3 regions of the Candidatus Paraluminiphilus aquimaris genome follow, and region 3 is predicted to be linked to each of the others. Evidence: predicted binding sites of a transcription regulator. Region 3 holds the regulator's gene; each other region holds the start of a gene.
What was found. Region 3 encodes sigma-54, which starts transcription at its own class of promoters, with help from an activator protein. Its sites were predicted from a motif close to TGGCACANNNNTTGCNNT; they were not measured.
Positions count from the first base shown of each region.

Region 1: a site for sigma-54 is predicted at 4,710-4,727, ahead of E0F26_RS00495 (TorF family putative porin). Genes of this name have one in related genera too.
Region 2: a site for sigma-54 is predicted at 4,065-4,082, ahead of flgA (flagellar basal body P-ring formation chaperone FlgA). Genes of this name have one in related genera too.

Region 1 covers NZ_CP036501.1:103,264-111,176, forward strand. Annotated here, with positions in the region: gene E0F26_RS00465 (YebC/PmpR family DNA-binding transcriptional regulator) at 1-277, opposite strand, end outside; gene E0F26_RS00470 (Nramp family divalent metal transporter) at 441-1,649, shown strand; gene E0F26_RS00475 (5-oxoprolinase subunit PxpA) at 1,649-2,440, shown strand; gene E0F26_RS00480 (5-oxoprolinase subunit B family protein) at 2,449-3,201, shown strand; gene E0F26_RS00485 (5-oxoprolinase subunit C family protein) at 3,198-4,076, shown strand; gene E0F26_RS00490 (hypothetical protein) at 4,124-4,501, opposite strand; gene E0F26_RS00495 (TorF family putative porin) at 4,812-5,546, shown strand; gene E0F26_RS00500 (DUF3604 domain-containing protein) at 5,657-7,714, opposite strand.
Region 2 covers NZ_CP036501.1:672,185-680,097, forward strand. Annotated here, with positions in the region: gene E0F26_RS03025 (glutamine amidotransferase-related protein) at 1-85, shown strand, start outside; gene E0F26_RS03030 (VOC family protein) at 311-751, opposite strand; gene E0F26_RS03035 (recombination-associated protein RdgC) at 1,313-2,218, shown strand; gene E0F26_RS03040 (DUF1653 domain-containing protein) at 2,211-2,432, shown strand; gene flgN (flagellar export chaperone FlgN) at 2,434-2,925, opposite strand; gene flgM (flagellar biosynthesis anti-sigma factor FlgM) at 2,925-3,236, opposite strand; gene flgA (flagellar basal body P-ring formation chaperone FlgA) at 3,328-4,029, opposite strand; gene flgB (flagellar basal body rod protein FlgB) at 4,289-4,690, shown strand; gene flgC (flagellar basal body rod protein FlgC) at 4,687-5,106, shown strand; gene E0F26_RS03070 (flagellar hook assembly protein FlgD) at 5,117-5,815, shown strand; gene E0F26_RS03075 (flagellar hook protein FlgE) at 5,849-7,057, shown strand; gene E0F26_RS03080 (flagellar basal body rod protein FlgF) at 7,074-7,814, shown strand; gene flgG (flagellar basal-body rod protein FlgG) at 7,841-7,913, shown strand, end outside.
Region 3 covers NZ_CP036501.1:2,653,791-2,661,703, forward strand. Annotated here, with positions in the region: gene E0F26_RS12175 (KpsF/GutQ family sugar-phosphate isomerase) at 1-180, shown strand, start outside; gene E0F26_RS12180 (KdsC family phosphatase) at 177-659, shown strand; gene lptC (LPS export ABC transporter periplasmic protein LptC) at 656-1,201, shown strand; gene lptA (lipopolysaccharide transport periplasmic protein LptA) at 1,198-1,737, shown strand; gene lptB (LPS export ABC transporter ATP-binding protein) at 1,730-2,458, shown strand; gene E0F26_RS12200 (RNA polymerase factor sigma-54) at 2,573-4,000, shown strand; gene hpf (ribosome hibernation-promoting factor, HPF/YfiA family) at 4,028-4,315, shown strand; gene rapZ (RNase adapter RapZ) at 4,434-5,291, shown strand; gene mgtE (magnesium transporter) at 5,379-6,728, shown strand; gene yjgA (ribosome biogenesis factor YjgA) at 6,745-7,275, shown strand; gene E0F26_RS12225 (YhdP family phospholipid transporter) at 7,236-7,913, opposite strand, start outside.

The DNA.
Region 1 (7,913 bases), 170 kb from region 3:
TTGTCCCACCCGGACCAAATCCCTCGTAACGGGCAATCTGGAAGTCCTCACCCACACCCGAGCCCGCTTTATCGATCGCTTTTTCGATGACATGCGAGGGAACCTGATCCTTCTTTGCTCGGTCTATTAGTGACCGCAAGGAAAGATTTGCAGAGGGGTCTGTACCGCCGGCTTTCGCCGCCATGTAGATTTCACGGCTATATCGCGAGTAAACCGCAGTTTTCATCGCGGCCGTTTTAGCCATTGAGTCTTTGCGGTTTTGGTAGGCGCGCCCCATGCCTCATTCCTCCAAGTTGAAAGTGGCTAGTTTAAACCAGAACCCTCCCTAATGCGGAGCCTCTTTATCACGAGGTCTGTTTTTCAGCTCCGGAGAGTTCACGATACACTTACTGCCAATATCGACTCTCAACATCTTAATTTGAGGCTGCGAAAAATCCCTCATGGCAAATAAAGTGAAAGGCTTTGGCCCCGGCGCGATGATCGCAGCCGCTTTTATCGGACCAGGGACCGTCACCACCGCGACACTCGCGGGGGGTAACTTCGGTTTCACCTTGCTGTGGGCGATTGGTTTCTCTGTCATTGCCACGCTTACATTGCAAGAGATGACTGCCCGCCTTGGAGCCGTTGCCCAAGTTGGTTTGGGTGAGGCCATCGCGGCGCGCACAAACAACACTCCCTTACGGTGGCCCGCCGCGCTTCTGGTGATTGCTGCCATCGTTGTAGGAAACGCCGCCTACGAGGCAGGCAACATTACCGGCGCCGGCGCCGGTCTGCCCAGCTGGACATTAAGCGCAGTAAATATTTGGCCACTCATCATTGGTTCGGCGGCGTTTTTTATTTTGAACAAACAAGGCTCGTATTTCTTAGAGCAAACGCTCGGTGCACTGGTCGTGGCAATGGCTTTGGTGTTTGTCGGCACTGCTTTGTACCTACAGCCGAGCGTCTTAGCAATTGCAAAGGGTCTGTTTGTACCCTCGCTTCCAGAGAATGCGAGCCTCCTAATACTCGGAATCATTGGCACAACGGTGGTCCCCTATAATCTTTACCTGCACGCATCCGTCATTAAACGCCACAGTAAAGAGGGCATGACACTGGCAGATGCGCGGCGAGACATTCTGGTTTCAGTTATCGGGGGTGGTGTCATTACACTCTGCATCGCCGTAACCGCCGCCGTCGTCATGCACGGTGCGGCCATAAAGACCTCGTCGTTTACACAGCTTGCACCCACATTGGCCCCGGTGCTTGGATCCGCATCGCCTCTTGTTCTTGGGGTCGGCTTTTTTGCTGCAGGCCTATCCTCGGCCATAACGGCCCCGCTCGCTGCGGCTTATGCCGTTACTGAGGTGCTTAATCTCGATGCAAAAAAACGCGATCGAGCCTTTAAATGGTCATGGCGACTCGTGCTCGCCTTTGGCGTTATTGTCGCGTCACTGAGTCTGCGCCCTATCGAGCTTATCGTTTTCGCCCAATTTACTAACGGTATTCTTCTGCCTATCACGGCGGCTTTTATATTGTGGATTGCAAATGATCAGGCACTGCTAGGTAAACATCGCAATACACCTTTCAATAATGCCATGGGGCTTTTTGTGCTCACCGTCACCTGCGCACTCGGATTACGAAGTGTACTAATGGCCACAGGGTGGCTCTAATGCAGAGATCCATCGACATCAACTGTGACATGGGTGAGTGGGAAACGAGTGAGACGGCTCAAACTGCGCAATGCACGCAATCGAGGGCACAATCAGACCTTGAGCTTATGTCCTTCATCAGCAGCTGCTCCATCGCCTGCGGTGGGCACAGTGGCGATGCGCAGTCTATGCAAACGACGCTTCGAAATGCCGTCGCTAACGGGTTGCGGGTGGGCGCTCATCCAGCCTATCCAGACAAGACCGACTTTGGCCGTCGCAGCTTGGATCTACCGCTAGACGCGCTCGCTGCGTCGCTTGAGTTACAAATCTCAACGCTAAGGGCAATCGCCATTGGTGAAGGTGCACAGCTCGCTTTTGTGAAACCGCACGGCGCGCTTTACAACGACATGGTGAGCGATAAGTCACTTGCCGATACCGTCATTCGAACAGTAAAAGCAATCGATCCAACCCTCGCCCTGATGGGGCTTGCTGGTAGCCACCTCAAAGCCTCTTGCGAAGCGCAGGGCGTGAGGTTCATTGCTGAAGCCTTTGCGGACCGCCGATACAGCGACGATGGACAACTCACTCCACGCAATCTCCCGGGCGCAGTGATAGAGAGCCCGCAGGCCGCCACACAACAAATTATGTCGCTCCTTGAACACGGCTCAGTTGTTTCAATTGACGGAAAGTCGATTCCATTGATTGCGGATTCGATTTGCGTTCACAGCGACACACCCGGGGCGTTTGAGCATGTTGCGACGATCAATACGCTACTGCACCACCGCAACATTAAGGTGATTGCGGGTCGATGACACGGGACATGACAAATCGCATAGCAGCGAATATCCGACTTCTTGCGTTCGGGGAGAGGGGGCTGCTCGTTCAGTTCGAAGAGACCGAAAAAACACCGGCGATACGCGCGGTTTCGGCACTCAACCAACAACTACTGGCCTTGAAACTACGAGGCCTTATCAGTACGACACCCAGCTATGCGAGCTTGCTTGTCACCTTTGAGCCAGCTGCCATTTCAGGCGATCGCTTGAGTACGATTATCAGCGAGTTGTTTCAGAGCCCCTCCTCGGATTTCGTGAACGCGGGGTCAGAGGTCGACCAAGCCTGTTGGCAGCTACCCACACTTTTTGTTGATGAACGTGACGAGGATGCGTGCGAGCTACAGGAAGAATTGGGGCTTTCTTGGGATCGAGTCGTCGCAACATTTTGCAACGCCACATACCGTGTGAACGCCATAGGGTTTCTACCTGGCTTCACCTATCTTGGCGGCTTATCCGACGCGCTCCAGTGTCGACGTCTAGAGGTGCCAAAAAGTCGTATACCGGCCTCTTCCGTGGCCATTGCAGGTAACCAAGCGGGAATCTATCCGATGGACTCACCGGGTGGATGGCGCGTACTGGGCCGCTTACCCTTTGCTATCTTTGAGCCCACTCGCCCATCACCAGTCCTGTTCTCACCTCACGATCAAGTCACCTTTATCTCAGTATCGGCGTCGTACTTTAACGAGCTATTGGCGAGTGCCGAGCACGGTGAGCTCAGACTGGATGACTTCAAACAGTGATTGTCACCTTCATAACCAGTGGGTTTCGAACGACCACACAAGATGCGGGACGACCAGGATATACGCACCTTGGCATTCCCGTGAGCGGCGCGCTCGATGCGCCATCGATGGAATTTGCCAACTCTTTGGTGGGCAACACACGTCATACGCCGGTGTTGGAGATCACCTTGAGTGGACCGAGGATTCGCTGTGAAACAGACGGCTCGATTGCCTTAGCCGGCGCTAATTTTGGCCTCCATATAAATGACAAAGAAGTGGATAGTGCTCGTCGAATCGTTGTAAAGGCCGGCGATGAGATCAGCTTCTCCCCCCCCTCTAATGGCTGTCGTGCCTATTTAGCCTTGGAGGGTAATTGGCAAGTCCAACGTTGGCTTGGCAGCGCCAGCGCACTACTCATCGGTAGTTATGAGCTCCTACCCAGCGCCGTGTGGAAATCTGGTGACGCCTTGACGACATTGCCAAGGCGAGTAGATCCATGGCCCTCGACTCACCTCGCACCACAACCTCTCACAAATAAAATAAGAGCATTCAGAGGCCCCGAGTTCCACTGGCTGTCCGAGGGCGCTCAGACGGCACTGTTCAACACCGAACTCATAGTCTGCGAACCATCAAATCGGGTTGGACTGAGAGCGAACACGCCCTTCGGTTTCAGCGACGATTACGAAAATATTGAAATGCAATCATCCGGCGTTATGCCGGGTACGGTGCAGCTGACACCGGGTGGCCAGGCCATCGCATTACTCGCAGACGGACAAACAATTGGAGGCTATCCCCGAATCCTTCAATGCAGCCAGTCATCAATGCGCAGACTGGGACAGCTCCGGGTGGGAGATGCCTTCTTTTTCGAAGTTCTCCCCACACCGTGTTTGACTTAGCACGAGACCGCGTCCACCGCTCAAGCAAGCTGCGAGTTGATACTGTCTCACTGTCCCCCTTTTTTTGCCCGCACGCGCTCATACGGTTTCTTACTTCCTGCGCCGGATAGGGGGCGGAAACTTAAACCGGGGGACGGGTCTTTTAGCGATTCGCCTTGTGCTGAATCTGATGGGTCAGAGTCCGCTTCCTCCCGATCACCGCCAGACTGGTCGCGGTAGGCAGAGGCGGCTTTAAAACACGCGGCCATAGCGGACATGCCGGCTATTTTCTCTACATCCTCTGACCACCAAGACGCAGCACCAATACGCAGCTCGCTTACGGTCTCGTCGATAATCGAGGCACAGTCAATTTCTAGCGCCGATGCCTGAACTGACAACGCTGAAGCAATAAGGGCTATCGATAAATGTGAGAAGCGATTACTCATGGGGCCTCCTTCTGGTGTGTTTTTTTAATTACGGCTCATAGTGTTCGCAGATCACGCTACGGGGGACCACGATTACGGCTGTAAGCGCCCCAAAATCGAACTCATGCGCACCATCTCGGTGCGATGACTCAATTGCATGAGGTAAATATCGCGAATGGATCAACGCAAAATAATAATAAACTCAATAAAAACAACATCTTGAATATTTTGGCCCGCTTGTTGCTCTAGTAGCGATGACCACCTCCAACGCGCTCATCGCATAGACCGAATGGCGCACTGGTCTCTAATTTCGTTATTACTAGGAGTAAACATGAAGACAACCATTTCCCGAACTACCAAGACTGCTGTCATCCTTCCTGCAGCGTTAATGTGCGCTCTCGCATCAAATGCTAACGCAGGCGAGTGGTCTGCGAACGCATCGGTGACCAGCAACTACATTTGGCGTGGCCTCACCCAAACTGAGAACGAGTCGGCTGTTCAAGGCGGCATTGACTACGCAGCAGACAGCGGCTTTTACGTCGGCACTTGGGCGTCTAACGTTAACTATGGCGCGGGTGACGTTTACTCGTACGAGCATGACGTTTACGCAGGCTATGCGTTTAGCACGGGCGACATCAGCTGGGATGTAGGTTACCTCTACTACAACTACGACAGTGAAGCCGAGTTTGATTTTGGCGAAGTGTATGTGGGTATGGGTCTTGGGGACTTCAGCATCCAGTACAACTTATTGGCTAATACAGAAGCGGACGAAGCTGAAGGCCAAGACTTTGGTTTTGGCGAAGCCTATTATCTGTCACTTGATTACGGCTTTGAGTTAACAAACGGCGTTGGTGTTGGCTTGCACATAGGCCATCATGACGGTGACTTCGCCGAAGCGTTTAACGGCAACGCGAGTGGCTACACTGACTACAATGTTACGTTCAGCAAAGATGGGTTTACCTTCATGATTTCTGATACGAACGTGAAAGGTGGCGCAGCCGAAGGTGGATACGATAACGACAGCGTTAAATTTGTTGTGTCCTACGCAGTCGACATCGCGATGTAACTACTGACTTCACACACCTCACTTGAGTGAGGCTGTTGTCTAAAGAAAAAGCGCTCCTTGGAGCGCTTTTTTTTCTGTCAATTCCAGAAGGAAGTACCACCCGCAGGAGATTACCCTTCAGCAGGTATGACATTAATGGGTGAAGACCACGCACGCTCCTGCAGCGTTTTAGCCAAATCGGGACGGGGGGGAACGCCTGCTCGGACCGCATCCCAGGTTGACCAACGGCAGGTCGGGTTTTCGATCACGCGCGCGTAATAAAAGGCCCTCGCTGTTGGATCAAAATTTTGATCTGACCACATCGCAGAGAGCTGTGCAGCACCGGTCTCAGGGTTAATTGAGCAGGTCGAGATGTCGACGCGAGCACCATTGTCAGGACAGCGATTAGTCTCAGGGTTAACCGCAGCGCCACCGGCACACGCTATATCCATCACTTCCTCATGGGTTTCACCTTGGGCATCAATCCAGCCCTTGATGACTTGCAAACGCTGCAGTGGTGCGCTCAAAGGATCGGCGGACGCCATGACAAGGAAATTAGGTGCGCGGGTGTCATCAGCAGATAACATGATGTCTCCCCCCATGGTCACGCCACTTTCATAAGCTCGTTCGATACCATCGGCCGCATCGAGCATGCTCTCGTCGAGGTCAGCACCCGCAAAAAAGCGAACTTTGATGCGAGGGCCAGAGGTCGCAAACACTTCTTTCCGCCTGAAAGCTTCGTACAGCGAATCGCGGGTATTTTCCTCCGCCCATGCAGCCGCGAGACCAGAGGCGCCAAATGTAGGTGTTGCACCGTTTATGTAGACCTCGCCATTAAGCTTTGAATAAGCCGTTCCACCTCTGGGCGACGGATTGGTTATCGCCAGAATACGACTACCCCAATAGAATGTTTGCGCATCTAAGCCTGTGTAGGGAACGGAGCCTCGTTGAACGGCTTCGCTTGAGAGCAAACCTAACTTGGAGACGTAATTGTCCTCCTCCACCGCAGCTGCACCGGAGTGAGTATCACTTGAGCCAATAAAACCAAACTTGTAGGGATTGGTGATGCCTGATTGCTCGAGGCTAAGACCGTTAAGGAGCGCCTCTCTTACATAAGACCCGTTAATCGCGCTCAGCGCGTTGGTTGCAACCCGATAAGGCATGATTTCAAAGCCCGCAAACTCATCCCGGTTCGAGAGCAGTGGGTGTGTCTCCGACGTACCTTTTACCTGTGTGATCTCTACGATAGGCTCATTGCGCATACGCTGTTCTGCATAAGCGTCGTCAAGGGGGTTTCCAGCCCAATCCTCGAGCTTGAACATCTGTCCGTTTGAACCGTTTGAATTATGGGGAATCGACATGCTTTCAATGCCCATCTCACGAAGCTCATCCATCCAGTCCCATAAATCTTCAGGGTTGACGGAGTGAAAACGTGAAAAAGGCTCACGCGGTAGTTTATCGCTGCCCCTAAAAATCACATTTCTGTGTAAGTTGCCCATATCGAGCGTAGACGCCGTGTACTCGTAGGCCACAAAAGTGGTGAAGTTGCCGGGATCATTAAACTCTTCGGCCGCGTCAACGGTGTCTTCCCAAGCCGAGCGAACAACCTTTAGAACCGCGTCCCTATCGATGTCCCCCGAACGAATACCGGCAACCGCACTCGGTAAGAAGCTGGCGAAGGTGCCAAGCCGGCTCACCATACTCAAGAAATCGGTATCATAATTATGCGGGTCGTTCAGACCGTGATAAGACGCTGCAAAATCACTTTGAGAAAACTCCGTCACAGTCTCAGCGGAGGCCTTAACCAAGCCCAAAAACATCGCGTGGTCCGTCACGGCATAAAAGTCCAAGGGCCGCGAGAGCTGCATGTCAAAACCGCCCGGATTCGAGATCGCCTCGCCTTTGGCAAATCGGTAGGCATCGTATGGCGTAGCCTGCGTTCCCATAGCGTAGCCATCGAAAGAGTATTCGGTATGGACGTGAAGATCCCCGTAATAGGGTGACCGTTCACCGGGAGAGACAGCCTCATTAACCACTGTCTTGTTCTCGCTACTTTCCCTTTCTAGCAAAACCGTATCAGGATCAAAAACACTGGCTGACCAGTTTCCATCAGGGTCTTGCTCAATCAGTAGTTTGTCTATCTCAACTGTGCCCTGAATTACCGCCGGGTCAGTGTGCACGTCAGCCATTGCGCTGAACGCCTCACTCGATTGTTCAACTGTCTCATCGGCGCAGGCGGTTAATAGAGCAAAAAAACAAATCGTGGGCGCTAACAACCGCCCCCCAAAACTCGATTGCGGACTCGAAAACATAGATAGCGGACCTTTTACACATCGTTATTATTGGGCCTAGCATAAAACAAAAGTGATCAGACGCCACCTCTAATCA
Region 2 (7,913 bases), 740 kb from region 3:
GGCCGAGGGTCGAGCGTCGTTGGAGACGCATCAACACGAAGGCGCCAAAGTCGCGAACTGGATGGTCGATTTTTTCGCGAGTTAATGGCCGCGAAGGCTGAACGTGAAAAAGTGAAGGCGGGGGAATGGGCTGCCGGCTGTGGCGCCCCTTAGCTAAGGGCAAACGCACTCTGCCTAGGCGGGTGTACAAAGGCATGATCAACCTGTGACGGGCCCTTGTGACAAAGAGGCGCCCGCTGGTTCACTGAAGGCCTGTCGTTTTCGTTGCTTCAAGACTAGGAGTATTTAACCGTAAGTAAGCGCTCGCTTTTTACCAGTTTCCGATGTTCTCCATGGACGCCCAGGGCTCTTGAATCGCCAGCGCCGCACCGTCTTGTAGCAGCTCAATGGAGATACCATCTGGCGACTTTACGAAGGCCATTCGGCCATCGCGTGGGGGTCGGTTTATTGTCACCCCACCGTCCATAAGACGTTGGCAGGTCGCGTAGATATCGTCGACCCGGTAGGCGAGGTGACCAAAGTTACGTCCCCCCTCATAGCTTTCGGGATCCCAGTTGTAGGTAATCTCCACCAGGGGGCTTTGTTTGCTCTCAGCATCCTTTGCATCCCCAGGTGCCGCGAGAAATACAAGCGTGAAGCGGCCTTGCTCGCTGTCATAGCGGCGCACTTCTACGAGCCCTAAATGATCGACAAAAAACGAGAGAGTTTTCTCCAGGTCGCTGGCTCGAATCATTGTGTGGAGGTAGCGCATGGTTCTTATGTCCTAAATGTCCAATGGGGAGTCGAGCACACAGTGTAGCTCTTCATTCCCAGTGTCCCACACCCCGCCCCTTAACCCGCAATCGATGCGCTCAGACAATTGCGACAAAACGACCGGGTTTAGTCAGATTTGTCACACGATGAGGCAAATGGGGACCTAGAGACTTCGCACTGACTGAGGTCGTGAAATATCCTAGACGATCTCCTCAAGCAATGTAGGTTGTAATAAGAAGTTTCCATGAAAATCATGTCAGACACTGAGCTGTGTCCAGCCTGTGGCAGCGATAATTTAGAGCGTGTTCGCCGCAGCGGAAGGGAGGACTGGGTTTTTGATCGCGTTTTTGTGTGCTCTAACTGTCTTCAGCGCAGCGGCCGCGTCCCACCGGGGAAAACGACGTTAATCGCACGCATCATGTTGTTATTTAGACTGATATAGCAAGATGGCGGTGTAAGCGGGCGTACCGTTCTTAGCCTCAAATTTTTCGCTTCATCTTCAGAGCAATTTCTTTCAATTCAGCCTACACTTGCGCTCCGTTTTTTTTGAGCCCTCGCCATGTGGTTTCGTAACGCACGCCCCTATAAATTGCCCAGCCGGTTAGGCATTGATGCCAGCGAGTTGTCACAGCGGCTCTCTCGTCGTCCGTTTGTTCCTTGCAGGCCGAGTCAGCCCACCTCCAGCGGATGGGTAGCCGCGCTGTCTGACGACGCCACAGATTTTGTGCACAAGTCGGGGGATTATTGGCTGGTGCGACTGCAGCGTGAGGAGCGCTTACTGCCTGCGTCGGTCATTCGTAGCGAGGTCAATAACCGTATTCAGGAGATACAGGCGGGTCAGGGCCGACGCGTTCAGCGTAAAGAGCGCTTAGACATTGTCGATGAAGTCACGCAGGACTTTCTTCCTCGCGCCTTTACAAAGTCTCAGTATTTGGAAGGACTCATAAACGATCGCGAAGGTTGGGTTTGGGTGAATACGGCGAGTGCGGCGCGGGCCGAGGACTTTCTATCGCTGTTGCGCGAGGGGCTGGGTAACTTGCAGGTGACGATTCCCGATACGCAAAAATCACCGGTTATTGCGATGAGCCAGTGGGTCTTGAACGGCGGGCTCCCCGACGGCATGAGCTTGGGTGGTGACGCCGATTTGGAGGACCCTCACGAGGAGGGGGGCGTGGTACGCGCGCGGGGCGTTTATCTTGAGTCCGATGAAATCCGCAGCCACATCGAAAGTGGCAAGCAGGTCGTGCGGCTCGCCTTGTCGTGGCAGGACCAAGTTGATTTTGTCCTGGATAAAGACTTAAGCATTCGCCGAATCCGTTTCAGCGATGAGTTAAAAGAAATAAACGATGAGCTCCATGAAGACAAGCTCGCCCAGCGCGATGCGGACTGTCTGCTCATGGGTGAGACGCTAGAGACGCTTCAAAAAGCCATCACTGCTCAGTTCGGTGGGTTAGCGAATGACTAATGCGCCAACGCCGGGTCCCTACAAGCATTATAAGCGTGGCGATGACTACACCGTCATAGACGTTGTTTTTCATTCAGAGACTCAGGAAGCTTTGGTTCTCTACCGTGCTGAATATGGTGAGCGGCAGCTATGGGTGAGGCCACTTGAGATGTTTGTCGAGTCAGTTGTTGTGGATGGTCAACAGGTACCGCGCTTTCGATATGTGGGTGATTGACTTAGGCGCTACCTAAGAGTCGAGACCCCATGGTGTCCTCGGCGGAGCCGCCTTGCCCGTATAACGTAACGTTTGCCGCATCGGGCCTTAAAATGTTGAGCGCAGTGCGAGTTCGCTCACGTAAGCCGGCAACAAGCATGCCGTTTCGTTGATTGGCATTTTTACTTACCGCAGCCTTTTCGCGGAGCGCCTCAATATTTGTAAGCGCGGTGTCTTTAAGACCGTTGAAAAAGCCAGGGTGTGAGTCCACTTGCTGCTTTAGATTATCCCGAAGACCTAGCGACTCGCGCGCATGACGAGCTTGCGCATGCGCCGCAATCGCACGCTGTTTTGCCGCAACGGCCTGTTCAAGCCTCGCTGCATCCGAACCCAGCAGCGCCTCGTGCTCGATATCGAGCGTTTCAACAACCCGAGTAAGCGTTTCTAGCTCGTTGGCAAGTGCTGCCGCAATGGCTTCAGCACTGGATGCGTGACTATCAGCGTTAAACATCATTACAGCAGTTCTTTTTCCATTGTCATAAGTGCGTCAGCGATACGGTCCGCATCTACTTCGTAACTGCCATCAGCAATTTGCTCTCGGATAGCTTCTACGCGCTCTAAATCGACGCCTTCGGCGGCATTTACCTCAGCTTGAAGCTCTGACAGCCTTGCAGCCGTATCAGTGAGTTGCACTGAATCCGCTGGCTTGGTTGCCGCTGACGCTGATGAAGAAGCCGCCGTTTCATCGCTGCGAACGCGCGCTTCCTGTCGTTCAGGGTCAACGCGTAAACTCGCTTTTGCTCCTGATATATCAATAGGGCTCATTGTTCTCTCCACGGCCATGGGCCGTTAAATTTGTTTCCTGCGATGAGTGTAGCGGCACATCTTTCATAAACTTTAGTTTTTTTTTCATTTTCTAGTTCACCAATACACTGCCCGATGCCAAGACTAGGCCCTCGACCCGTTTGCCGGAGCTTAAGTTCTTAACGTAGAGGCGATCACCAACGCCACCACGGCCTAATGACTTGCCCTGCATATGCACTTTCAGGCCCGCAGCTTGTGCGACTAAGTCTACAGTTTGGCCCCGCTCAATGATCTTGGGTGATATGAGGTCGGACGAGCGCACCAGCTGTCCGGAGGCCAAGTCTCGCCTAGCTTCCCGTCCAACGATGTCTTCAGGCTTTGTTATGAAGCCTACGAGGTCTTGCGTCACGCTGCGGTCCGCGAATAAGAGATCTCCTTCGCCAATAACGCTACCTCTTGCAATGGGTGTGTTCAGCGTCGGTATGGTCACGATGGCAGAGACGGTAGCTCGTGCATACACGGTCCAGGGCTCGGGACTTAAGCAACGAATGCCGACACTGGTTTGGCCTAATGTGCGCTTAGCAACCGTGGGTATAACCGATAAGGGTTCGCCGCATTTGGTGAGGCGTAATCGCGTATCGACAGGACGAACCGCCACTTCTACACGCTGATAGCCTTGCGCCAGCGCCCGTGCTTCCGCGACACGCGCTGCGGTCGCTCCGATGCTCGACACAGACTGTGTCTCAGCAAAGACCTGAGCGCCAAGCCCTATCAAGCCACTACCTAGCAGTATGTTTATCAGTATGCGTTGCATTCGCCGCTCCAATCACTGTCGTGAACGATTCCGAGAATGCAAAGAGGATGCCAACTTTCCCAGAGCCGCGTTACATAAAGGCTTCAGGGTGAGGGGTGGGACCCCAAAGTCAAAATTTTCACGTGTTGATCAATTCGCGCGTCAAAACCTTGGCGGCCGCCCAATTTGCATCTTAAGTAACTGATTTTTATGCCAAAAAAAAATTGGCACGCCTTTTGTATGTGGCAACTACGAGAAAACGCGTCAAAAAGAGCGAATTATGTCAGGAACAGGTATCGATAAAGCATTGGGAATCTCCCCGCAGGTGTTGCAGCTGCGCATGCAGCGAATGAATTTGCTGACCACCAATATTGCCAATGCGAACACGCCAGATTACAAAGCGCGCGACATTGATTTTCGTGCCTCACTTGAAGCCGCGCGCGATGCACAAGCGTCGATGCATGCCACGAATAAGCGCCACATTCCGCTTGCGGGTGGCGGTGTACAACCTGACGTTTTGTACCGAACCCCATCGCAAACATCGCCCGATGGCAACACGGTTGACGGGCATCAGGAACACGCCGCATTTATGGATAACGCCTTGCGTTATCAAGCCAGTCTACAGCTGCTGGATAGCCGCATCAAAGGTATCAAAAACGCCATTAAAGGAGAGTCATCATGAGTTTGTTTGATGCTATGGGCATCGCCAGCACAGGTTTGACCGCGCAGTCCGTTCGACTCAATACCATCGCCTCAAATATGGCGAATGCAAACACGGTCGCGTCGAGTGCTGAAGAAGCCTATGTAGCGAAAGCGCCGGTATTTAACGCCGTGTTGGACACAGAGCTCGAGTTTGCTGAAGACGCCATGCTGGGCGTTAAGGTAGAAGATATTGTTGAGGTAGGAGGTCCTGCCCGCCAGGAATTCAATCCTTCTCACCCGTTGGCGGATGAGAACGGTTACATCTATCGACCCGACATCGACGCGACGACCGAAATGGCCAACATGATGCAGGCTTCCAGGTCTTATCAGAACTCAGTTGAAGCCATTAATACCGCTAAGCAATTGGCACTACGAACGCTGACACTCGGTAAGTGAGGAGCTTGATATGTTAAGTACATCACCAATGGATTTATTCGCGCCCGCTAATGCACGGGGTGCTGACCGGTCAGGTTCGACGCGCGTCGAGGACATGGGATCTGAGGACTTCCTCGCGCTCATGATTGCTCAGATGAAGCACCAGGACCCTACCGAGCCCATGGATCAAATGGCGTTCATGAGTCAGATGGCCCAGTTTGGAACGGTCTCTGGTATTCAGGAGCTCAACGGTTCGTTTAATGGCTTGAGCGATTCGATATCGAGCGGCCAAGCAATGCAGGCTTCCAGCCTCGTTGGACGCAGCGTGGCAACGCCTTCGAGTACAGGCGCGCTTGCACCTATTGGGCTCAATTCTGAAGGTTCACCGGTTTACGCATTAAAAGCGTCCGTGGACATGGGTGTTGGAGCCGATGGAGGCCAGTTCTTCGTTCACAATGTCCAGGGCGATGTCGTGTTCACTGGCAATTTACCTGCGGGCACCGGATCGGTTCCTGTTCTTTGGGATGGTGTGGACTCCGACGGGCATCAGCTACCACCTGGTGACTATTACTTATCCGCGGAATTAACCAACGGAACGAGCGTTCGCGAGGGCCGTGTCTACGGACACGAGCAAGTGCTCAGCGTCTCGATTAGCGGCAATAACCAAATCACATTAAACCTCGCGAGCGGGCGCACCATTGATGCGGCCGACGTCCGAGAATTTTTCTAGCGAGTAATTCAGTAGCAAGTAGAGGATCTATAAATGGCTTTTAGTACTTCATTATCAGGTGTTAACGCAGCCCAGCAGACGATGGACGTTGTGAGCAACAACATTGTGAACGCGGGAACCATTGGCTTTAAGAAAGGAGAGACCGAGTTTGCGGAAATTTACGCGTCGTCTCTTCAGGACTCTGGTCAAGGCGCGGGTCAGGGTGTTGCGCTTACTACAATACGGTCAGATTTCAGTCAGGGGGAGTTCTCCTTTACTACAAGCGCACTCGACCTTGCCATCGACGGTAGCGGCATGTTTGTTCTCAGCGACGGTGATGAGGCGCTTTATACCCGAGCTGGCTCATTTCGTATCGACGGAGAAGGCTATGTGGTGAGCACGAGCGGAGCGCGTGTTCAGGGATTCCAGCCAGACCAAAACGGTGTGATCACGCCTGCAATTAACGATCTCCAAATTAGTTTGGATCTGATGCAGCCCCAAGCGACGACCGAAGTAGCGTTCTCGGGCAACCTCGACACGCGGACCGAACCTGCGCTGACGCCCTTCTCTGCAGGCGATACCGACACCTATAACTTTTCGACGTCAACGACCATTTACGACTCTACCGGTACGCCTCATCAGCTCGATATTTATTTCGCTAAGGCGGCCGAACCTGATGGCACATACAATGTTTATGCAACCATTGACGGCGATTTGCAGCCTGAGTCTGCATCGATGACTTTTGATGGTACCGGGTCGTTGACGGCTGACTCTGATCAGCAACTCGAAATCCTAACGTTCGCTGCACTGGGAGCAGATCCACAAACCTTTACGATTGATCTCGCCTCGACCAGCGGATTGGGTGCTGAATCGAGCACGCAAACCTTGTCACAAAATGGCTTCAAGCCAGGTGAGGTTGTGTCATTTGAATTTGACGATACGGGAACCGTTTACGCGCAGTACACCAATGGTGAAATTCGCGCTATGGGGCAAGTGCTCTTGGCTAATTTCATCAACCCGTCAGCCTTATCACCCGCCGGTAATACCAACTACCGGGCGAGCGAGGGTTCGGGTATTGCTGTAGTGGGTAAGCCGTCGACAGGTTCTCGGGGTTACATCCGTCCCTCTGCACTGGAGGTGTCAAACGTGGATATCACCCAGGAGCTCCTCGCTCTGATTGAAGCGCAGCGAAACTTCCAGTCGAGCGCTCAGGCCATTCAGAACGAAGACGAGATGTCTCAGTCCATCCTTAATATTCTTTAAGAGTGAATAGACCGTCATGAACAGTGTTATCCAAATAGCGGCCGAAGCCGCGCGAAAGGTCAGCCAAGCTCAGGCTCTCGTCACCAATAATTTGGCGAATGCGGGAACCACAGCTTTTAAAGCCGATCTCTACGCGGCCCAAGCAACGTATCTCGGCGCTGATAGCCGAGATGCGAGCGCTATTCCAAGCACGCCCGTATCAGCTGTCGACTTTGGTGGCGGCAGTTTGGTAGCAACGGGCCGTGACCTTGACGTTGCCATTAACGGACAGGGTTGGATGCAAGTCATTACGCCGCAAGGAGAGCAGGTACTGAGCCGGCGCGGTGACCTTCGCATCGAGAACAACGGTAATTTAATCGATGCGGCCGGCAACCAAATTATGGGTGAAGGTGGACCGATAAACCTTCCGCCAGCGACCTCAGTCAGCATTGGAATGGACGGAACCATTTCCCTTATTCCACTAGGCGAGGCACCTGTTGCCAGTGCAACCATCGATCGAATTTTATTGGTGAACCCAAATCCTGAAAATTTAGAGAAGGGATTAGACGGTCACATCAGAGCTAATGCCAACGCAAATCTCGAGCCCGATGCAGCGGTAACCGTTGTTGTGGGTTCGCTTGAAACATCAAACGTGAATTCAGTGGCTGCCATGGTGCAGATGATCGAGCTATCTCGCAGCTTCGAAAGCCACGTGAAAGCCATGCAATCAGCCGATGAGCTTGATAATTCCAGCGCTTCAATTATGAGGCTTGAGTAGCCATTACATTGGCTTAGGAGAAAACAATGACCCAGTCACTATGGATTGCTAAAACAGGTCTCGACGCCCAACAGACAAAGATGGCGACGATTTCAAACA
Region 3 (7,913 bases):
ACCGAGGTCGGTAGTGTCATGTCACACGGTGCAAAGACAATCGACTCAGATGCACTTGCGGCTGAGGCGGTTAAACGCATGGAATCAGACGGAATCAGCGCACTCGTGGTCACGGATAAAACGGGCGCCGTGACGGGCGTGATCCATCTCCTCGCGCTGTTAAGGGCCGGTATCGTATGAGCGAAAGTAGCCCGATAAAACTTTTGGTTCTGGATGTTGACGGCGTGATGACCGACGGCAAAGTCACCTACACGAGTGATGGCCAGGAACTCAAGTCGTTTAATATTAAAGATGGTGTAGGAATAAAACGCGTGCAACAAGCGGGCATTCAAACCGCCATTATTACCGGTCGGGTATCGCCCATGGTGGCGCGAAGAGCCACAGAGCTTGGTATTCATCATGTGATTCAGGGCCGTGAAGACAAGCTGACCGCGCTCAAAGAACTCCTTCGGTCAGTGGCAATTGAGCTTCACGAAGTGGCCTACATGGGCGACGACTTACCGGACATTGATGCTATTGCCAGCACAGGAATGGGTGCTTGCCCCAAAAACGCCGTCCCGGCAGTTGTCTCCAAAGCAGATTGGGTCGCATCACTTAATGGGGGCGAAGGCTGCGTTCGCGAATTCTGTGATTATCTACTCGGTGATGTCACCCCGTGAAATGGAGTATTAGCGGCGCTCTGCTTGGCGTCATGGCCGTCTTGCTGATTTTTGCGCGTCTCGAAAACGAAGCCCCAACGAGTTTGGAGGCGCGAAAGTTGATCTCCACGGAGCTGAATAATTTAGAACTTATTCGCTACGATACTTCGGGCCGCAAACTAGAGACAAGCCATGCCGACCACGCAGTCCAACTTGAAGGGGATTCACAGATGTTGATGGGCGGTCTTCACGTTGAACGCGAGGACGAGCAAGGGGTGCGCTGGCAACTAGAGGCACCGCGCGGACTTTCGAGATTAAGCGATGACACCCTTACGCTTACAGGCGGCGTAATTGTAACCCGGGGAGCCGACGTCACGCTTGAGACCGACGAGCTCACCATTGATGCAAACACCCATCTCGCGTCATCATCGTCTCAAGCGAGCATAATTAGCGCGAGAGGTATAACAACCGGCTCTCAACTGCAGATTGATTTTCGCGGCGGAACCGCAAAGTTGCGGGGGGATGTCGCGTCCAGCTTTAGTAAAGGAACCAGCGAAAAGTGAATTGTGAGTATCCCCTAGGGACCAGATTAATCAGCGTCTTGCTGGCGATACTGCTGGCCACCAGCGCAATCGGCTCCTTCGCAAACGATGCCGATCAACCGATTGAAATATCGGCAGATCAGGTGACACGCGAGGAGCCATCAGGCCTGACAACATACCGCGGTTCCGTAGAGCTTCGCCAAGGCTCGCTTGAGATCAAGTCAGAGCGGTTGGTCTTTTCATTTGATGACAAAGGCGCGTCGATCATTACCGCCACGGGCACGCCTGCAACGCTGAAGCAAACCCCGAGTGACCGTGAGACGCCGATCAACGCGCAAGCCAATGCCATCGAATATCAAGAGACAAAAGACCGCATTCGCCTAATTGGTGAGGCGCGAATACTTCAAGACGGTGCGGTGATAGAGGGCAGCACAATAGAGTACATTGTTAGTTCGCAGCGTGTCATCGCCGCGGGATCGCCCAGTGGAAAAAAGCCTCAACGCGTGAAAGTAACCATCCCACCGAACTCGCTTAGGGAGAATCCAGGTCGTGACTGAGGTTCTCACTGCAAAGGGTCTGGCCAAGTCATATCGTGGCCGCCGTGTCGTTAACGGTATGTCAATGTCGGTAAACGCCGGCGAGATTATTGGACTCCTAGGACCCAATGGCGCAGGAAAAACCACTTGCTTCTACCTCATGGTCGGCTTGGTTGCGACCGATGAGGGGCGCATCACACTCTGTGGTGAAGATGTCACTGCGCTGCCCATTCATCTAAGAGCAAGACAGGGTTTGGGCTACCTCCCTCAAGAGGCCTCAATTTTCCGTCGACTTTCCGTCGAAGACAACCTGATGGCCATTATCGAAACCCGAGATGACTTAACGGTGACCGAACAACAAAACCTTTGTGACGAGCTTCTTCACGAGTTTCACATCACGCATCTTCGATCATCACTTGGTCAAAGTTTGTCGGGAGGTGAGCGGCGTCGAGTGGAGATCGCCCGCGCACTCGCAACGGACCCAAAGGTCATATTATTAGATGAGCCATTCGCCGGTGTAGACCCCATATCCATATCGGACATAAAAGCAATTATCACCCACCTTCGAGACCGGGGGATCGGGGTATTAATCACAGACCACAACGTCCGCGAAACACTCGACATCTGCGAGCGGGCCTACATAGTTAGTGAGGGAAGTGTGATTGCTGAGGGCGACGCACAAAGCATTCTCGACAATGCGAACGTCCGTAAAGTATACCTCGGCCAGGACTTTCGGCTGTAAGTTCTCGCTGCGTACAACGAACATAGCAATGTAAGCAAAAGGTAGGCCAAGCGGTTTGCCTTTGTTGAAATGAAAGCGCTAAACTGTCTATCCAATGGCTTCTCAAAGAGATTCATGAAGCAAGCTCTGCAGTTAAAGCTCGGTCAACAACTAACGCTGACACCTCAGCTGCAGCAAGCTATTAAGCTCCTTCAACTCAGCACACTCGATCTTCAGCAAGCCATCACCGAAACGCTTGAGAGCAATCCACTTCTCGACGAAGAGGAGGGTTCCAATGAAGCGCCGCTTGAGACGGATGTTAAAGAGCAAGTCGACTTTTCCGACACCACTTCCGAGGATCTCCCTTCAACCGAGCTTCAAGTAGACGCGGCCTGGGAAGATGTCATGCCCTCTTCCGCACCTGCGGCCACGCAGGGCGCCGGCGGCGAGGATCTGAACTTTGGTGAGCGTGACTCGTCACCCGAAACATTGCAGTCGCACCTACTTTGGCAACTCAATCTCACACGCTTTTCCGAAACAGACCGCGCCATCGCGCTCGCCTTCATCGATGCGGTTGATGATGACGGAAGGCTGACACAAACAGCTGAGCAAATTTTTGAAGGGCTGAACATCGATGAACTAGAGTTTGAAGAGGTAATGGCTGTACTGCACCGTCTTCAACACTTTGAGCCAACCGGTGTTTTCGCGACGGACTTACAAGAGTGTCTCCTCATTCAGCTAAGGCAGATGAGTGAAGAGACGCCGCATCGCGATACTGCCGGTATGATGGTTAGGCGGCACATCGAGCAAATTCCTGTGGCTGAGCCGAAACACTTAGCACGGAGGATGCGGACCACGCCTGAGGACATTATCGGCGCGCTAAATCTAATACGCTCATTGAATCCAACCCCCGGCGCGTCGCTTCAAGCCTCTGCAACTGAATACATTGTTCCCGACGTGTTTGTTAAGCGTGTTGAAGGAAAATGGCGAGTCGAATTAAACCCCGACATAGCGCCAAAACTACGAATCAATCATCACTACGCGGAATTGCTAAACGCGGGAACGAGCTCCGACCGAGATTACGCAAGAAACAACGTTCAAGAAGCAAAATGGTTTATCAAGAGCCTATTGAGCCGAAATGAGACGTTGCTAAAAGTGGCCTCTTCGATTGTGCAGCATCAGCGTGCTTTCCTCGATCACGGGGAAGAAGCAATGCGCCCCTTAATATTGGCGGACATTGCCGGAGAGGTGGACTTACATGAGTCCACTGTCTCTCGGGCAACGACACGCAAGTACATGCATACGCCCCGGGGTATTTATGAGTTGAAATACTTCTTTTCAAGTCATGTTGCCACCACCGAGGGTGGCGAGTGCTCGTCAACTGCAATCAAAGCATTGATCAAACGAATCATTGGCGCAGAGAACTCGCAGAAGCCATTGAGCGATGCAAAGCTGTGCACACTTCTCGCTGATGAAGGCGTAGTGGTGGCACGGCGCACGGTCGCAAAGTACCGAGAACAAATGAATATAGGCCCCTCAAACGAAAGGAAGCGTTATATCTAATTGTTGAACCATTACAGGAGAATCATCATGAGAGTGACTATTAGCGGACACCACGTCGACGTAACAGATGGCTTACGAGAGCATATTTCGAGGAAATTACGACGGGTACAGCGGCACTGTGACAGCATTGACCATATAGAGTTCGTTCTTGTTGTGGAACGCGCTGAACATAAAGCTGAAGCTAATTTACACCTTGCTGGGGCTGACTTTTTTGCTTCGCAGACACTCTCTGATATGTATCCCGCGATAGACTCTGTTATCGAAAAATTAGATCGTCAGGTAACCGATCACAAGAGAAAGCATCGGACCCACTAGCACTAGAAGGTGAGTGTCATCGCGCAAGTTTGGCGCTTAAGCGACCGCTGCGGCGACGGACCGTAGCAGCGAGTTATCAAGGTTTACCGAGTAACGAGGGAAAAACGGCAAACTCGTCATGCACATTATTATCGTAAGTGGCAGCTCCGGATCAGGCAAAAGCTCAGCGTTAAATCAGCTGGAGGACATGGGTTTCTACTGTGTGGATAACCTACCTGTCACGCTCGTTGAATCCCTCATAAAACACTTCGAGGAAGCGCCCTCGTCGGCCTACACAGGCCTTGCCATCTGTATCGATATTCGCACAGAGGATGCGGGCGTTAACGACTTACGCGACTTTTTAAAAGGGCTCAGAGAAAAAAACACTTTCGAGCTCATCTTTTTCGACGCGACCGCGCAAGCTCTGAGTAAACGCTTTAACGAAACCCGGCGCAAACACCCCCTAAGTGAAGACGGCTTACCGCTGACGGATGCCCTCGCTATCGAACGGATCATTCTAGAGCCGCTAATCTCTGCCGCTGATTTGATTATCGACACCTCGGAAATGTCACCCTACAACCAACGCGAAGTGATGCAGCAGCGGTTTGGGAAAGCCCGCTCGGGTATGGCTATCAGCATCGAATCTTTTGGATTCAAAAAAGGCGCGCCGTTAAACGCCGATATTGTGCTCGATATGCGCATGCTAGCCAATCCACATTGGGAGCCCGAGCTCAGAGCGTTTACGGGTCAGGCGCTGCAAGTAAAGCAATTTATTGAGGCGCATCCGGAAACGGATACCGTGGCAAATGATTGTATTAGCATGCTACTCAAGTGGGTTCCGCTTTACCAAAAAAGCCAGCGCGCTTATCTGACGATTGCTGTTGGTTGCACGGGTGGGAAGCACCGGTCGGTGTACATGACAGAGCGAATTGGCGAAGCTCTCTCGCGGCAATTTGAAGGTGTCTCGGTCACTCACAGAGATATGCCTAAAAGCTAGCAAACTCCGGGACTGGTATTTGTTCGCACCACACGCTGCGAAAGCCTCAAGCGATGTTACTCTTGCGCGCAGTCGGGAGGATCTCACATGGTAGATATCAGTGCACAGGCGAGTCCAGCAGTGACGCGTGTCGCTGATGCCCTGCGCTCGGGTGCCCTGCCCGACGTCGCTGCCTACCTTCCCGATATGTCGCCGGGAGATATCGCCTACCTTATTAGCGCCTCACCGCCTGCGACGCGGCATGAGCTATGGTCACTGCTGGACCATGAGCAAGAAGCCGATGTCCTCAACGAACTACCCGATGACATCAGGAACCATTTCCTCGCAGATCTGCAACCGGAAGCCGTCGCGGAAATTATTGTCCAGCTAGACGACGATGACGTTGCGGACATTCTTCATGAGCTGCCGCAAGCGGAAACCGACCTCATTTTAGACTCATTGACGACGGATGATCGTGAGCGATTTGAGACGGCGCTGAGCTACCCCGACGATGTCGCCGGGGGTCTTATGAGTACGGATACGCTTACCATCCGACCCGATCTCACCATGGATGTTGTTCTTCGCTACCTGAGACGGCACACGCGATTACCGGAAAACACGGACAGCCTTATTGTGGTGAGTCGTGAAGACAAATATGTGGGCCTTTTACCGGTTCGCACACTGCTTGTATCGGATCCGTCGGCGTCAGTTCGCGAGATGATGAAGACGGAGCGCGAACCGCTCGACGCAATGACCTCAGCCGATGAGGTGGCACGTCGATTTGAGCGCAATGACTGGATTTCGGCACCGGTAGTTGACCCACAAGGAAAGTTAATCGGTCGTATTACGATCGATGACGTGGTCGACGTGATCCGCGAGCAGGCCGATCACAGTCTGGCTGTAATGGCCGGCTTAGGAGACGGAGACGCCTTCACTCCCGTCCTCCAAACGGCACCTCAGCGCGCTGTTTGGCTGGCGGTCAATTTATTGACCGCTATTTTGGCGGCCTCGGTCATAAGTTTGTTCCAAGCAACCATCGAAAAAGTCGTGGCCCTGGCTGTGTTGATGCCTATCGTCGCGTCCATGGGCGGAATTGCTGGCACCCAAAGTCTTACAGTTCTCATTCGGGCAATGGCGATGGGCCAAATTAATGATCGCACTGAAATTTGGCTGGTTCGCAGAGAAATACTCGTCTCAGCGCTCAATGGTCTTATTTGGGCATTTGTCATGGCACTCGTCACCACCTATTGGTTCGATGACAGCACTCTAGGCCTCATTATCGCCTTTGCAATTATCGTTAATTTACTCACCGCGGGTATTGCTGGAGCCTCGCTACCACTGCTCTTGGAGCGACTCAAGATTGATCCCGCGCTCGCCGGTGGTGTCATCCTCACCACCGTAACCGATGTGGTTGGCTTCTGGGCATTCTTGGGTCTGGCCGCGTATTTTTACGGCTAAGCAAGGGTTAACCAATATGAACGATGATGATTTATGGGACGGGGACGATGCGTTGGCACCCGAGAGTAAGAGTTCTCGGAAGCGCCAAATGCATGCTCTTCAAAATCTCGGTGAGGCGTTGGTCGGTCTGACCAGCACGCAACTCGCAAAGCTCGATTTGGACAACGAGCCCCTATTAGAGGCCATCGAACTCGCGCAACGTATCAACCACCACAGTGGCAAGCGACGACAAATGCAATACATTGGCAAGCTCATGCGCTCTGCCGACTCCGAGCGCATTGCCCAATCCCTCGACGCGCTTCATGAAGGTAGTCGCAAAGAAAAAGCCCGTGAGCATATGATTGAAGCGGCACGAAGCGCACTCATCTCACGCGGCGATGACGCGCTGCAGGAGGTGCTTGCGATATGGCCGAACGCTGACCGCCAAATGCTGAGGCAGCTCAGTCGAAGCGCCATCGATGAGCAGAAGAAAGCATTACCACCCACTTCCGCGAGGAAGTTATTTCGCTACTTGCGATCGCTTCCCGAGTCAGACTCAGAAGACTGATCCCGCTCGAGCGAGCCCAACTTCTCGGCAGATCGCCGCGCATCAAACACGCGCAAAAATTTCACCTCAGGCGTATCCAAAGGCCCCGTGACGGAGTAAACACCACTGGAGAGTCGCGTCACCTGGTCTTCAAAAACTCGACTCGCGAGATAAGCACCCGCTGCAATAGGTAATCCGCCTGCGAGCGCCGCCACCCAAGGGATGTTCTCCACCAGCGGCAAGGTAACGGTTAGCTCAGCATCAATCACCTCGCTGGCAATATCGAAGTTACCACCCAAATCTAACCGACCACCGCCGTTTCTAATGGAAAACTCATTGATCATCACGCGCTCACCATCGAGCGCCAAATCCCCTTTTGCTTTGTCAAAGGTCAATCCGGGATCGAAGAGCTGATTAACATTGGCGCGCTGCACTAAGCCCGCAAGATTAAAAACACTGATAAAGCGGAGAGGTCCGGTTGCCTGGGAAGAGACGGGCAAAAAAGAGCCCTTATTTAATTCCAGCTTCACGTCACCATAGAGGCGGCCCAGCGCAACATCTAAAGGCGAACCTGCCCAAGAAAGACTGCCCGTCACCGACCCTGAAGCAAAATCAACGACCGAATCAGTATTGACGACAGACAGTGTCGACGCGGCAGG